DNA from 2 places in the Affinirhizobium gouqiense genome. Region 1 is predicted to be linked to the other one. Evidence: predicted binding sites of a transcription regulator. Region 1 holds the regulator's gene; the other holds the start of a gene.
The links. Region 1 encodes LexA, which represses DNA repair genes until DNA is damaged. Its sites were predicted from a motif close to TGTTCNNNNTGTGTTCNG; they were not measured.
Positions count from the first base shown of each region.

Region 2: the regulator LexA is predicted to act here: its motif matches at 5,970-5,987, upstream of ruvC (crossover junction endodeoxyribonuclease RuvC).

Region 1 is NZ_CP129382.1:843,219-850,783, forward strand. Features, by position in the region: gene lpxB (lipid-A-disaccharide synthase) at 1-29, shown strand, start outside; gene gltA (citrate synthase) at 168-1,457, opposite strand; gene QTJ18_RS12470 (ComEC/Rec2 family competence protein) at 1,879-4,533, shown strand; gene lexA (transcriptional repressor LexA) at 4,514-5,233, opposite strand; gene kdsA (3-deoxy-8-phosphooctulonate synthase) at 5,497-6,348, shown strand; gene eno (phosphopyruvate hydratase) at 6,507-7,565, shown strand, end outside.
Region 2 is NZ_CP129382.1:1,913,544-1,921,108, reverse strand. Features, by position in the region: gene QTJ18_RS17585 (pyridoxamine 5'-phosphate oxidase family protein) at 1-415, opposite strand, end outside; gene QTJ18_RS17580 (YebC/PmpR family DNA-binding transcriptional regulator) at 575-1,321, shown strand; gene QTJ18_RS17575 (sulfite exporter TauE/SafE family protein) at 1,703-2,446, shown strand; gene QTJ18_RS17570 (hypothetical protein) at 2,608-3,243, shown strand; gene QTJ18_RS17565 (LLM class flavin-dependent oxidoreductase) at 3,364-4,362, opposite strand; gene QTJ18_RS17560 (hypothetical protein) at 4,541-5,842, opposite strand; gene ruvC (crossover junction endodeoxyribonuclease RuvC) at 6,033-6,545, shown strand; gene ruvA (Holliday junction branch migration protein RuvA) at 6,834-7,451, shown strand; gene QTJ18_RS17545 (AbrB/MazE/SpoVT family DNA-binding domain-containing protein) at 7,509-7,565, shown strand, end outside.

The sequences.
Region 1 (7,565 bases):
CCGACCGGGCGGCCAGGGATCTCGCCTAGCGCGTCGCACAACCGGCTGGCGAACGGCATTCTCAGATAGAGGCCGAGCCTGCGAGACCACGCCTTCTTCAACAGAAATCGTGGCAAACAAAAGGCCCGCACGAGGCGGGCCTTTTTTCGATGCGCCGGTAGCGCCGATCAGCGCTTGGAAATCGGCAGATAATCGCGCTTCGGCTCGCCGGTATAGAGCTGGCGCGGGCGACCGATACGCTGCTGCGGATCCTCGATCATCTCGGCCCACTGGGCGATCCAGCCGACGGTGCGGGCAAGCGCGAACAACACCGTGAACATGGTGGTGGGGAAGCCCATCGCCTTCAGCGTGATGCCGGAATAGAAATCGATATTCGGATAGAGCTTCTTCTCGACGAAATACTCATCCGTCAGCGCAATCTTTTCCAGCTCCATGGCGACCTGCAGCAGCGGATCGTCCTTGTGGCCGAGTTCGCCCAGCACTTCATGCGTGGTCTTCTGCATGATCTTGGCGCGCGGATCGTAATTCTTGTAGACGCGGTGGCCAAAGCCCATCAGGCGGAACGGATCGTTCTTGTCCTTGGCGCGCGCGATGAATTCCGGAATGCGGTCCGGCGTGCCGATCTCCGTCAGCATGTTGAGAGCCGCTTCATTGGCGCCGCCATGGGCAGGACCCCAAAGGCAGGCAATGCCGGCAGCAATACAGGCAAAGGGATTGGCGCCGGAGGAGCCGGCCAGGCGGACCGTGGAGGTGGATGCGTTCTGCTCGTGATCGGCATGCAGGATGAAGATTCGGTCCATGGCGCGCGCCAGAACCGGGTTCACCTGATACTCCTCGCAAGGAACTGCAAAGCACATGCGCAGGAAGTTCGATGCGTAATCGAGATCGTTCTTCGGATACACGAAGGGCTGGCCGATATGGTATTTATAGGCCATGGCGGCGATCGTCGGCATCTTGGCGATCATCCGCAGCGATGCAACCATCCGCTGATGCGGATCGGTGATATCGGTCGAGTCGTGATAGAAGGCGGAGAGCGCGCCCACGGTGCCAACCATGACGGCCATCGGGTGGGCGTCGCGGCGGAAACCGGTGAAGAAGCGGCTCATCTGCTCATGCACCATGGTGTGGTGCGTGACGCGATAGTCGAAATCCTTCTTCTGCGCTGCGGTGGGCAATTCACCATAGAGCAGCAGATAGCAGGTCTCCAGAAAATCGCCGTGCTCTGCGAGCTGCTCGATCGGATAGCCGCGATGCAGCAGAACACCTTCGTCGCCGTCGATGAAGGTGATCTTCGATTCGCAGGCCGCGGTCGAGGTGAAACCCGGATCGTAGGTGAAGGCGCCGGTCTGCTTGTAGAGCGAACCGATATCGATCACATCGGGACCGATCGTCCCTTTGCGGACGCCGAGATCGACCTTCTTATCTCCCAATCCAAGATGTGCGCTTGTTTCCGTCATGCTGATCCTCCGATGGGCGGAATGGCGCCGAACGCGCCAAAGAAATGAAGCATATGAGTTAGCTATATGATCCGTCGCGCGCTGCCAAGCACTCCTGAAGGCTAATTGGTGCAGCGCGAAATTTATGGTGGGGCTGACTCCCGCCACCAAGGATCGCGCTCGCCAGTCGCGGCAAAATGTAGAACATCTGAACGCAAGGTCCAGACGAAAAGCACAGCCGCAGGCAGTTGACCGTGCAATGACGGCGGGTGCAGTCTGACCTGTGCGACGCTGGACGGGCCCGACGGAAAGAGAGGATGCGGGCGAGACGGCCGGACCTTCGGCCCTTCATCGCCGCCGCCAGCATCGGCCCGCTGGCATGCAAGCTTGAGAATGCGGAAATGGTCTTGCTGCAGGGGGTGGAAAAGACCGGGGATGACCAGTGTCGCCGCGTGAGGACGACCACAGCCGTAGTGTGCAGGTGAGACCCTTCGCCGCAGGGTCTGCCATCGCATCCCCGACCGAGGAGGCGGAGGCCCGCTCTTTCGACCAGGCGCCCTTCGACCGGATGCTCGACTGGTCGGCGCGGCCGGGCGGCGATCTCATCATTTCCGGGGAACGGGCTGGACCAACCCGCCGCCTTGCCGGTCTGGTCGCCCTTCGCCAGGCCCGATCCGCCTGGTCGCCCTCCGGCCTGGTGCTGGCCTTGCAGGAGGAGCGGGCGCATGGGCTGTTCTTTCTCCTCGTGCCGGTGCTTCTGGCCTGCGGCATAGCGCTGTGGATCGGCGCGGCGCAAAACCCGGTCTTCTGGCTGGGCTGGCTCAGCCTGCCGCTCATGGGCGCGGCCTTCCATCTCAGGCAGAAATGCGCAATGCGCGCGGCTGCGGCCTGCATGGCGGCGGGCCTGATCCTGGCCGGCTTCGGGCTTGCGGCGCTTGAAGATGCACGCACCACAACGGTCGTTCTGGACAGCGCGGTGACCACCCGCATCGAAGGCGTGGTGGAACGCCGCGAGGCCGCAGGAGAGGATCGTTGGCGCTATACGGTGCGCCTGCGCCAGACGGCGCATCCGCATCTGCTTCGCCCGCCTACGCGCATCACCCTGCTCGTCAGGGGACAGGCAACGCCTTTCGATCCCGGCATGATCATTGCGGGGCGCGCGCGTCTGTCGCCGCCCTCCGGCCCCGCTCTGCCCGGGATGACCGATTTTACTCTCGCCGCCTATTATGACGGAATCGGTGCGACGGGCTTTGCCCTTGGCCTGCCGCAGCGGCTGCGGGACAGGGTCGGCCACCCTGGCGGCCCGGACAGCGGCGATGATCTTCACGAAACCTGGCTGCAGCGCGCCAAGATCGCCGTCTTCGATCTGCGGAGCCGCATCGGCGACAGGATCCGCAGCCTCGTCCCCGGTGATGCGGGCGCCTTTTCTGCAGCTATCGTCACCGATGAGCGCCGCGCCATCAGCCCGGATACGGTCGAGGCTCTGCGACTGGCCGGGCTCTCGCATATCGTCGCGATTTCCGGCTTGAACATGGCGCTGGCGGCGGGAATCTGCTTTGTCGGCCTGCGCCGGCTTCTCGCTCTGGCGCCGGTGATTGCGCAGCGATGGCCGATCAAGAAGATCGCCGCAGGCGGCGCGCTGCTGCTCGTCACCGCCTATTACCTGATTTCCGGCTTCGGCGTCTCTGCCGAGCGCGCCTATCTGATGATGGCGGTCATGCTGCTCGCGATCTTCGTCGATCGCCCCTCCGTGAGCGTGCACACGGTCGCCCTCTCGGCCATTCTGGTCATGGCGATCGCGCCCTCGGCGCTGATGGGGCCGAGCTTCCAGATGTCCTTCGCCGCGACTGGGGCGCTGGTGGCCGTCTATACGCGCGCCCAGCGCCGGCGGGCGCCGCAGATGGGCCGGCAGCCGCGTCGACCCGGGCTCCTGTGGCTGGTGGCAACGGCGGGCCGCTTTGCGTGGGTGCTGCTGCTGGAGGCCTTCATGACCTCGCTGATCGGTGGACTTTCCACCACGATCTACTCGGCAGGGCATTTTCATCAGATCACCACCTATGGCCTAGCGGCCAATCTGGCCTCCATGCCGCTGATTTCCTTTGTGGTCATGCCCGCTGCCCTGATCGGCATGCTGGCCATGCCGCTTGGCCTGGACGGCCCCGTCTTCTCCCTCATGGGCGTGGCTGTCGATATGGTGATCGCCATTGCCACGCATGTGGCGAGTTGGGGCGGCATCGCGGCCACGGGACAGCCGCCGGCGCTTTTTCTGCCGCTGGCCTCCCTCGGCCTGACCTGCCTTGTCCTCCTGCGCACCCAGCTGAAGCTGATCGGCCTGCCTGTCCTGGCTGCGGCCCTCGCTCTGGCCGGATTGGCCCGGGTGATGCCGCCGCCCGACCTGCTGATTTCGGAGGATGGCACACTGGCGGCCGTTCTCTCAGATAAGGAGGCGATGATCAGCCGCGCGCACGCACCGGAATTCCTCTATCGGCAATGGCAGAATGCCTACCGCATCACCACGACGAGACCGGCAGAAGAGGTGACGGACAATAGCAGGACGTCTGCCGCCGAAGCTCGCCGGGACCATCGAGGCGGCGCAAGGCCGCGGGAGAAGGATAAGCCCTCCGCTAAGCCGCGGGTGAAGGAGGTGCTGACGCATGATCAGCTGACGTCAATGAAGGCACAGCTCAGCCATTGGCTTCAGCGCAGCGACGGCCGTCATTTCAGCTGCCTCCGGGGCAAGGCCTGCCTCATTCGGACCAGCGACGGCGTGCGCATCGTGCTTCTCGAGGATGCCCGTTATGTCGGCTCCGCCTGCGACAGCGCCGATCTCGTCATCGCACGACGATCGCGAATGCAGGCCTGCCGCTCGGGCGCCGTCCTGATCACCGGTGATCACCTGCGTCGACTGGGAGCCGTGACGCTGAAGTTTGGCGGAAGTGCCGATCGCAAAGCCTGGTCGATGACAGCCGCCATGCCCGTCGAGACGGAGCAACTCCGTCCCTGGCAGATCCACCGCACCTATGCCTGGACCACGCGCAGCTTCGACAATCACCTGCCGGACCATCTCCGGCGCCTGATCAATGGTAACGGCGGATGAGACCCACGAGCTTGCCCTGGACCTTGACCCGGTCCGACGAGAAAATCCGCGTCTCATAAGCGGGATTGGCCGCCTCCAGGGCAATCGAGGCGCCCTTTCGACGGAACCGCTTCAGGGTCGCTTCCTCATCATCCACCAGCGCCACCACGATATCGCCCGGGCTGGCCGTGCTGCCATTGCGGATGATCACCGTATCGCCGTCGAGAATGCCGGCCTCGATCATCGAATCGCCTTTGACCTCAAGCGCGTAATGTTCGCCATTGCCCAGCATTTCGATGGGGACGCTGATCTCATGCGTGTTGTTCTGGATGGCGGAGATCGGCACACCGGCAGCGATTCTGCCCATCACCGGCACATTGGCCGAATAGCGCTGGTCGTCCACCGGCGCTTGCGGTGCGGCCGGCTTGCTCGGCGGCGCCTTGCCAAGGCTGCCTTCGATCACGCTGGGCGAGAAGCCGCGCCGCGGCTGCGCCGGCGGGGTATAGGCATCGGGAAGCTTGATGACTTCAAGCGCCCTGGCGCGATTCGGAAGCCGGCGAATGAAGCCGCGCTCTTCCAGCGCGGTGATCAGGCGATGAATGCCGGATTTCGACGCGAGATCGAGAGCATCCTTCATTTCATCGAAGGATGGAGGTACACCGGACTCCTTCATGCGTTCATGAATGAACAGAAGCAGTTCCTGTTGTTTGCGAGTCAGCATCGTCGAAAGCCCCAATGGAAACAAATCCAGAACGGACACTATCTGTTCCACATGTGTTCCGCAAGCCGTGATGCTGCTTTCTGGCCCAAAAATGCGCGGCGGGCTTGACGATTTGCAAATGCGCCCCGCCATGCCGATCTGTCGGTGACAGAGATACTGGCCGCTGCTAAGGGCTAGCGTCAGGAAAGACAAACAGGCCGGGCCGGCGCGCAAAGCGCCCCGCGGCGCGCCGCCCGCTTGCGGCGAACGGATGTGAGGATTTGATGATGACGGTCAAGGCCAATTCCGAGATTGTGGTCGGCGACGGGGCGCGCCAGGTCCGCTTTTCCAATCAGGCACCGATTTCGCTGATCTGCGGTCCCTGCCAGATGGAAAGCCGCGACCACGCCTTCATGATGGCCGGCGCCATCCGCGAGATCTGCGACCGGCTCGGCATCGGCCTGATCTACAAATCCTCCTTCGACAAGGCCAACCGCACGTCGATCGCGGGCAAACGAGGAATCGGCCTGGAAAAGGCGATGGAGATCTTTGCGGATCTGAAGCAGGAATTCGGCTTCCCGGTGCTCACCGACGTCCATACCGAGGAGCAATGCGCGATCGTTGCCGAGACGGTGGACGTGCTGCAGATCCCCGCCTTTCTGTGCCGGCAGACCGATCTCCTGGTCGCCGCCGCCGCGACCGGCCGTGTCATCAATGTCAAGAAGGGGCAGTTTCTGGCGCCCTGGGACATGAAGAATGTGCTGGCCAAGTTCACCGAAAGCGGCAATCCGAATGTGCTCCTGTGCGAGCGGGGCGCATCCTTCGGCTATAACACGCTGGTTTCCGACATGCGGTCGCTGCCGATCATGGCCGATCTCGGCGCTCCGGTCATCTTCGATGCGACACATTCGGTGCAGCAGCCGGGAGGGCAGGGCGGCTCGACCGGCGGCGAGCGGCGTTTCGTCGAGACCCTTGCCCGCGCAGCCGTCGCGGTCGGCGTGGCCGGCCTGTTCATCGAGGCGCATGACGATCCCGATCACGCGCCGTCCGATGGCCCGAACATGGTCCGCCTGGCGGATCTGGAACGCCTGCTGGAGCGGCTGATGGCGCTCGACACGGTCGCCAAGACGGTCTGAGCAGAGGCCGGCTGGATAGCCGTCTTCGGCGCGGATGGCGTGCTGCCATCGCCATCCGCAGGACGGGGTCGGGCTGTCATGCTCCTGCCATTGTATTTTCTGTGCCTTTGGATAAGACAGGCAGTGATTTCCACCGCACTTACCAGCAGGAAAAGCTCATGACAGCCATTACCGATATCGTCGCGCGCGAGATTCTCGACAGCCGCGGAAACCCGACCGTCGAAGTCGATGTTCACCTGGAAGACGGCAGCATGGGCCGCGCCGCGGTTCCCTCGGGCGCCTCGACCGGCGCGCATGAAGCCGTTGAATTGCGGGATGGCGGATCGCGTTATCACGGCAAAGGCGTGGAAAAGGCGGTCGAAGCCGTCAATGGCGAGATCTTCGACGCGATCGGTGGCCATGATGCGGAAAACCAGATCCTGATCGACAATCTGATGTGCCAGCTGGACGGCACGCCGAACAAGTCGCGCCTCGGCGCCAACGCCATTCTCGGCGTGTCTCTCGCTGTCGCCAAGGCGGCCGCCGAATCATCGGGCCTGCCGCTGTTCCGCTATGTCGGCGGCCCGAATGCGCGGCTTCTGCCGGTTCCGATGATGAACATCATCAATGGCGGCGCGCATGCCGACAATCCGATCGACTTCCAGGAATTCATGATCATGCCGGTCGGCGCAGAGAGCATCCGCGACGCCGTGCGCATGGGCGCGGAAGTCTTCCACGTGCTGAAGAAGGAGCTGGCTGCGAACGGCCACAACACCAATGTCGGCGATGAAGGCGGCTTCGCACCAGGCCTGAAAAGCGCGCCGGAAGCGCTCGATTTCATCATGAAGTCGATCGAAAAGGCCGGCTACCGTCCGGGCGACGACATTCATCTGGCGCTCGACTGCGCTTCGACCGAGTTCTTCAAGGACGGCAGATATGCCATGGAAGGCGAGGGCCGCAGCCTGGAGCCGGAAGCCATGGCGGATTATCTTGCCGAACTGGCGGGCAAATATCCGATCATCTCGATCGAAGACGGTATGGCCGAGGATGATTGGGACGGCTGGAAATATCTGACCGACAAGATCGGCGACAAGGTGCAGCTGGTGGGCGACGATCTCTTCGTCACCAATTCCGCCCGCCTGCGCGACGGCATCAAGATGGGCGTCGCCAATTCCATCCTCGTCAAGGTGAACCAGATCGGCTCGCTGACCGAGACGCTGGATGCCGTCGAAACCGCC
Region 2 (7,565 bases), 1.1 Mb from region 1:
GGCTGCTGTCCGTCGATGCCCAGATTTCGGCATCATCCACATGCAGGGCCAGAAGCGTCAGATGCGGATCGTCCTTGCCGTGTTCGTACCAGGCGGCCGTGACGGCGCTCCAGTATTCGTCGATCTTGGACTGGTCCTTGCGAACCTCGATGACGCCGGCCAGGCAGGCATGATAATCGTGATCCTTGCCGACGACGCAGAAATGCGCCCGGGTGCCGGGGCGGATGGCCTTGACGAGATCGGTGTCGTTGCGGGTGAAGAACCAGACCGTATTGGTCCTGGGGTCGGCATGCGGTGCCATCGGCTGCATATGCATGCTTGAGCCCTCGATACCGAGCATTCCGGCGTGAATGGAATCGATTTCCTTCCACAGCTGGCGCGCAGGGGCTTCGCGTGCTTCCGTCAGACTTACCATTGCCAATCCTTTCCTGAGAGCGGTCGGCAGAAAAACGCCCACCCTGTGGCTTTGTTCCGCCGGGGCCCGGTCGCGTATGCCTGCAGGTTTTTTCTTGAACGCCCGGTGTTTCGTGCCTATAAGCCCGCCATTCCGGACATTATGCGATGAAGGGGTGCCATGGCTGGCCATTCACAGTTCAAGAACATCATGCACCGCAAGGGCCGCCAGGATGCGGTGCGATCCAAGATGTTCTCCAAGCTCGCTCGCGAAATCACCGTTGCCGCCAAGACCGGCATGGCCGACCCGGCAATGAACCCGCGCCTGCGCCTGGCCATTCAGAATGCCAAGGCCCAGTCGATGCCGAAGGACAATATCGACCGCGCCGTCAAGAAGGCGGCCGGCGGCGATGCCGAAAGCTATGACGAGGTTCGCTACGAGGGCTATGGTCCGGGCGGCGTTGCGGTCATCGTGGAAGCGCTGAGCGACAACCGCAATCGTACGGCCTCCAATGTCCGTTCGATCTTCACCAAGGCGGGCGGCGCGCTGGGCGAGACCGGCTCGGTTTCCTTCTCCTTCGATCATGTGGGCGAAATCGTCTACAAGGCCTCCGCCGGCTCCGCCGATGCGGTGATGGAAGCGGCCATCGAAGCCGGTGCCGACGATGTCTCCTCCGACGAGGAGAGCCACGTCATCATTTGCGCCTTCGAGAGCATTGGCGAGGTGGCGAAGGCGCTGGAGGCGACGCTGGGCGAGGCCGAGACCGTCAAGGCGATCTGGAAGCCGCAGAACACCGTTCCCGTCGACGAGGAAAAGGCCCAGTCTCTGATGAAGCTGATCGACAGCCTGGAAGACGATGACGACGTGCAGAATGTCTATTCGAATTTCGAAGTGTCGGACGAAGTCATGGCGAAATTGTCCGCCTGACCGGGCGATCGCCTCCGTTTCCGCTGATCAATGTTTTTCGCGCCGGCTCTTGAATAAAGAGCCGGCCGTTTCGTTTTGGCGCCGGGCGTTAGATTGGATTACCTTCCTGAACGAAACGGTTTCGGCTAGAGCCTCGGGTGGCAAATCTGAAGCAGTCTGCGGCGGTGGAATTCCGTCAAGATCGTGGCGAAAACCACGCCGCCCGCAGGGTTGCCCGAAACCGGCCGTCCGCTTTGTCGAAGGTCCTGGATGTATGCTAAAGGCAACATCACGTGGTCTTCTCCGCGTGGAACGGACCGGTTCATGACAACAGAATTGCCTCAGGTTTACCGCGCGAGGCTCTAGCTTTGGATCCCGCTTCGTCACAGGAACAAATCGGCCATGTCAGATTTCTTCACGCCGGACTTCTTCACCTTCATGGCCATCGGCTTCCTCGCCCAGCTCATCGATGGGGCGCTCGGCATGGCCTTTGGCGTGCTGTGCACCACGGCGCTCCTTTCGGTCGGCGTGCCGCCTGCCGTGGCCAGCGCCATGACACATGTGACGGAATGTTTCACCACGGCCGCCTCCGGCCTGTCGCATGCCTATCACCGCAATGTGGATTGGCGCCTGGTTGCCCGGCTGGCGCCGGCCGGCATGCTGGGCGGGGCGGTGGGCGCCTATCTCCTGTCGAGCATTGACGGCTCGGTCATCTCGCCTTTCATCTCGGTCTATCTGATCGTCATCGGGCTCTACATCCTCTACAAGGCCTTCCGTCCAAGCTGGCCGCGCGACGTGCGGGACTGGATCATTCCCTATGTCGGCGGCTTTGGCGGGCTCATGGACGCGATCGGCGGAGGCGGTTGGGGTCCGGTCGTGACGAGCACGCTTCTGGGGCGCGGCCATGACGCCAAGCGGGTGATCGGCTCCACCAATTTCACCGAATTCGCGGTCACCTCGGTGATTTCGCTGACCTTCATCCTGACGCTCGGCTTCACCCAGTTGAGTTCGGCCGCCGGCCTCATCCTCGGCGGCGTTCTGGCGGCGCCGGTCGGTGCCATCGTCGTCAAGCATCTGCCGGTCCGGCCGCTGATGATCGCCGTCTCCCTGCTCATCGTCCTGACGGCATTGATCCGCCTCCTGTGACCCGGGCGGGTCCGGAAAATGCCGCCGTGCCGGCTTCCTGACGGCCGGCCTCGGCGGCTCAAGCCTCGGACAGGCCTGCGGTGCCAGCTTGTCCCTGCATTTGAGCCGTCGATGACCGATTTGCGTCGTGCCTCGACCTTTTTACCCGTCAGGAGATACGCATGGTTTCCGCATTAACTTCCACACGCCTGTGGTCCATGCAGGCCACGCTACGCATCATGAAGGCCGAAGATGAAGCCGCGAAAAGCGGCAAGTCTGGCGCGGGTTCCGCCGCCGGCCTGCTGGAGCATATGGGACGAAAATCCGACTCCGATCACAAGGAGGACGATAGCCATTCCACCTATGATGTTTCGAAACTGCGAAAGAACCACAGGGCCGAAGCCGGCAAGGACAGCACGAAGAAGGATGGTGTGCCGGAATTCGGCAGCGAGGCCTTCATGAAGGCCTTGAAGGAGAAGCTCGAAGCTTTGAAGGAATCGCCTGCCACCCGTGGCCAGGCGGAGGCCATGCTGGCCGCGCTCAAGGAGGGCAAGCTGAACGTGACGGATTCGGCCGGGGGCCAGAAGGTTCAAGCCTGGGATCCGGCTGCCAAGGACGCCGAGGCCAAGAAGGCCACCGCGACCGACAAGCAGGAATGGAGCGCTTTTCTGCGCAGCCATCTGACGCGCGAGGCGTCCGGCAAATTTGCCCTCAACAAGGATGGCAGCTATACGGACGCGCCAAGCGGCAACAACGCCTTCTTCGGCATGGTGGGCGACAAATATCTATACCTGAACTGGCCGAAGGCGACGGGCTGAGCCAGGCCGTCTGTCGGCCTCAAGAAGGGCCTTGAGAAGGACCTTTGAGAAGGGGCTTGAGAAGGGCTTTGAGAAGGATTGCCGGCCTGCTGGGCAAGCATGCCGGCAGTTCATCGGGCATTACCCCTGCTTCTGCATCAGGGGAAGCGAGGCGAAGAGTTCCACCGAGGTCAGCCGCGCCTCGATGTCGTGGATCGGCATGGAGATGATAAGCTCATCGGCGCCGGTCTGCTCGACAAAGCCCGCCAGCGTTTTGGAAACGGTCTGCGGAGAGCCGACGGCGGCATAGCGCAGCGTATGCTCCACCGTCATGCGCTCCATCTCCGTCCAGAAGCCGTCCATGGACTTGACCGGCCTCGGGAATCGGCCGCGGACATTGCGCCGCAGATTGACGAATTGCTGCTGCGCGGAGGTGAAATGATATTGCGCCTCTTCATCCGTCGGCGCGGCAACCCCCATCAGACCGGCCATCACGTAAGGCCGATCGAGTGTTTCGGACGGCTGGAACCGCTCGCGATAGATGGCGATCGCATCGAGCAGCATGTCGGGCGCGAAATGCGATGCGAAGGCATAGGGAAGGCCAAGGGCGGCGGCCAGATGGGCGCTGTAGATGCTGGAGCCCAGAAGCCAGATCGGGACATTGGAATCCATGCCGGGCACTGCCAGGATCGGCTGATCCTCCTGCTGTGGTCCGAGCAATCGCTGCAGTTCCAGGATATCCTGCGGGAAACTGTCGGCACCGGCCTCCAGATTGCGGCGCAGGGCGCGGGCGGTGCGCATATCGGTTCCGGGCGCGCGGCCGAGACCTAGATCGATGCGGCCGGGAAACAGCGCGTCCAGCGTGCCGAACTGTTCGGCAATCACCAGCGGGGAATGGTTTGGCAGCATGACGCCGCCGGAGCCGACGCGGATGCGCTTGGTGCCGGCAGCAACGTGACCGATGACCACCGCGGTGGCGGCGCTGGCAATGCCGGCCATGCCGTGATGCTCGGCAAGCCAGAGGCGCCGATAGCCTTCATCCTCGGCCTTCTGGGCCAGGCGGCGGGAGTGATCGAGGGCGGCGGAGGTGTCGGACCCCTCGGGGATCGGGGAGAGGTCGAGAATGGAAAAGGGGATCATCACGGGACTCTACATGGCAGTTTCGGGCAAATCTGTTTTCTGCCATGTAGGAAGTTCTGGGCCAAAACGAAGGGCTGCCGGCGAGATCGGGGGCTGAACCGGATTTTCGCCGCCGGGGCGGACCGGCAGGCCCGAGCCGTCAGCGCGGGCCATTGCCTGGCTCGCGCCTCGGGATCGATCAGGTAATGCACCTCAAGCTCGGCTTGTCGCCGTTCAGCCGGTTGCCGTCACGGTCCGGCGCCGAGAGATGAAAGGTCGAGAGCCGGGTTTCGAGCGAGCCGGCCTCGCTGATGATGCGGATCATCGAGCCCTCGGTGGACTGGACGATATCGAGGGCGCGGGTCAGCACGTGGTCGGTCTCCGTCGCCGCCAGATGCGCCAGCGAAAGCCGCTGGGTCTCCAGATCGACATTGCGCGCCAGCCGTTCGGCCGGTTCGATGAGGTCCGCCAGCGCCTTGTCGGTGTGCCCCGCCATCCGTTCCAGGCGCTGCGTCGCCCGCTGGCCTTCGGCCAGGAGAAGATCCGTCTCGCGGCATTGCCGCAGGATCTGTTCGGTGGTCTTGACGGCCTTGTCGGCAAGCGCCCTGGCCATCGGCACGCCCGTGGAAGGAATGGGCGCCTCGGAAGGGGTGGGCGCCGCGGTCAAGGCGCTGTGCAGCGCCTCGGCCTCGATGGCAAGATCGCCGACGGCATGGGCCAGCCGCGTCAATTCATCCAGGCTGTGGCTGGAGGCCTCAAGCGCGGCGCCGGCGGTGGCGGCAAGATCGGGCATGTCGGCGCCATGCATGCGGGCCTCCTGCGCCTGGCGCACGATGAAGCGGGCGTCATCGTGGCGGCGATGGGCCGAGCGGTGCAGAACATCGGTCGCACTCATCGCCTTGGCGGCGGTCGGAAGGCAGTTGCGGATGCGCTCGGCAATAATGGCAAGATCACCCTGGCTGGCGCGGGCGCGCTCCTTCATCTCGGCATTGTTTTCCCGCACCGCGTAAAGGTTGATGTTGAGCATGGCCGACAGCCGGTTGACGCGCATGCGCAGGCTTTCCAGCGGCTCGGGCAGGCTGTCGCCGATCTGGCAGTTCAAATCGCCATTGGACAGGCGCCGGACGGCTTCGCCGATGGCATGAACATGAATGGTCGACAGGTCCGGCTCCGCAATGCGGGGCTCCTCCCGGCGAACGAGCGCGCGGGCCAGGACGCCCAGATCATCGCTGCGCTGAAGATGGCAGGCATCCAGGTGAACCTTGCCGGTTCCTGCCGCAAGCGTTTGCCGCGCCATGTGGTTCAGGGGCGTTCGCACCCCGCGGATAAACACGATGCAGGCGCCGATGGCGGCAAGTGCCGCCACGATGCTGAAGCCCAGTATGCCACGCGAGGATCCACCTGCCATAATGGCCATGAGGATGATTGTCGCGAGATTGACCGCAAGCAGGAAAAGACCTGTTTCGACCGACCTGGTCTTCAAGCGGGTGAACATCATCATGATGACCTCCAGTCTTGGTTCTGGGGTGGGTATGTAGTGCGATTCGCCCAATGGGTCGCGCCGAACCCCCGCTCCAGGGCCTGTTCGCTCCGACAGAATTAATGTTTGGTTAACGTATGAGTGATTTTGTTTCGTTTTTGTTCACATCGGTTCTGGTCGAACCACGGCATCGCAGGATAGGTTCTACAGCATGAACACACCGATTCGGATCATCGGGATCGATCCCGGACTGCGGCGCACCGGCTGGGGTATCATCGATACGCTGGGCAATAGCCTGCATTTCGTCGCATCCGGAACCGTCACCTCCGATGGAGACCTGGATCTGGCCTCGCGGCTCTGCCAGCTGCATGACGGGCTGGCGGAGGTGGTGCACAGCTATACCCCCCATCAGGCGGCGGTCGAACAGACCTTCGTCAACAAGGATGCGGTGGCGACCCTGAAACTCGGACAGGCGCGGGGCGTCGTCATGCTGGTTCCGGCGCGGGCCGGGATCCCGGTTGCCGAATATGCGCCCAATGCCGTCAAGAAGGCGGTGATCGGCGTCGGACACGGCGAAAAGCAGCAGATCCACATGATGCTGAAGATCCTGATGCCCAAGGTCGAATTCAAGGGCAATGACGCCGCCGACGCATTGGCGATCGCCATCTGCCACGCGCATAACCAGGGCGGCCAGCGCATGCGCCAGGTACTGGCCTCAGCCTGATGTTCTTGACTTGTTCCCGTGCTGCCGATAATTTTCACGGCAAGGAGATTAGGACGATGCGTGGCATGTTTATCCACGCGCTGGCGGGCCCGCATGCTGCCGGCACCGGACATGGCCAGCACCGGACATGGCCAGCACCGGACATGGCCAGACCGGACATGGCCAGCAGTGAAAATGCCAGCAGCGGACATGTAATCCTCATGCGGGACCCGAAAGGGTGCCGCTCCTATCGTCTGACATGCCGCCTATCTCGCCTGAACCCCATCCCCTCCAACCTGGACCCTCTCCATGATCGGCAAACTCAAAGGCACTATCGAAGAGATCGGTGAGGATCACGTGCTGGTGGACGTGCACGGGGTCTGCTACGTCGCCCATTGTTCGTCCCGAACGCTTGCGCGGCTTGGTTCGGTGGGGGAGGCGGTGGTTCTCTTCATCGAGACCTATGTGCGGGAAGACCAGCTGAAACTCTTCGGCTTCATGAGCGGCCTGGAACGCGAATGGTTCAATCTGTTGCAAAGCGTTCAAGGTGTCGGCTCCAAGGTGGCGCTTGCGGTCCTGTCGACGCTGACGCCCGGAGAACTCGCCAATGCGATCGCATTGCAGGATCGCGCCGCCGTATCGCGCGCGCCGGGTGTGGGGCCGAAGGTCGCCGTGCGCATCATGACCGAGCTGAAGAACCGCGCGCCGGCCTTTGCCGGCGAGGCGATGCCGAATATCGGGCTGAAGCAGGAGTTGGGCGAGGGGATTGCCGCAGCGCCGGTTGCCGATGCCGTGTCTGCGCTCTGCAATCTCGGCTATTCGCGGGATCAGGCCGCCAATGCCGTGGCCGCGGCCATGAAAACGGCCGGCGAGGGGGCCGACAGCGCCAAGCTGATCCGGCTGGGGCTGAAGGAGCTCTCGCGGTGATGTCCTTGCGCATCGGTAATTTCCTTACTAGACTCGAAAAGTAAGGAGGTGCCTGCAATGAATGTTTTCTATGGAACGATGACCTCCAAGGGACAGACAACCGTGCCCGCCGAG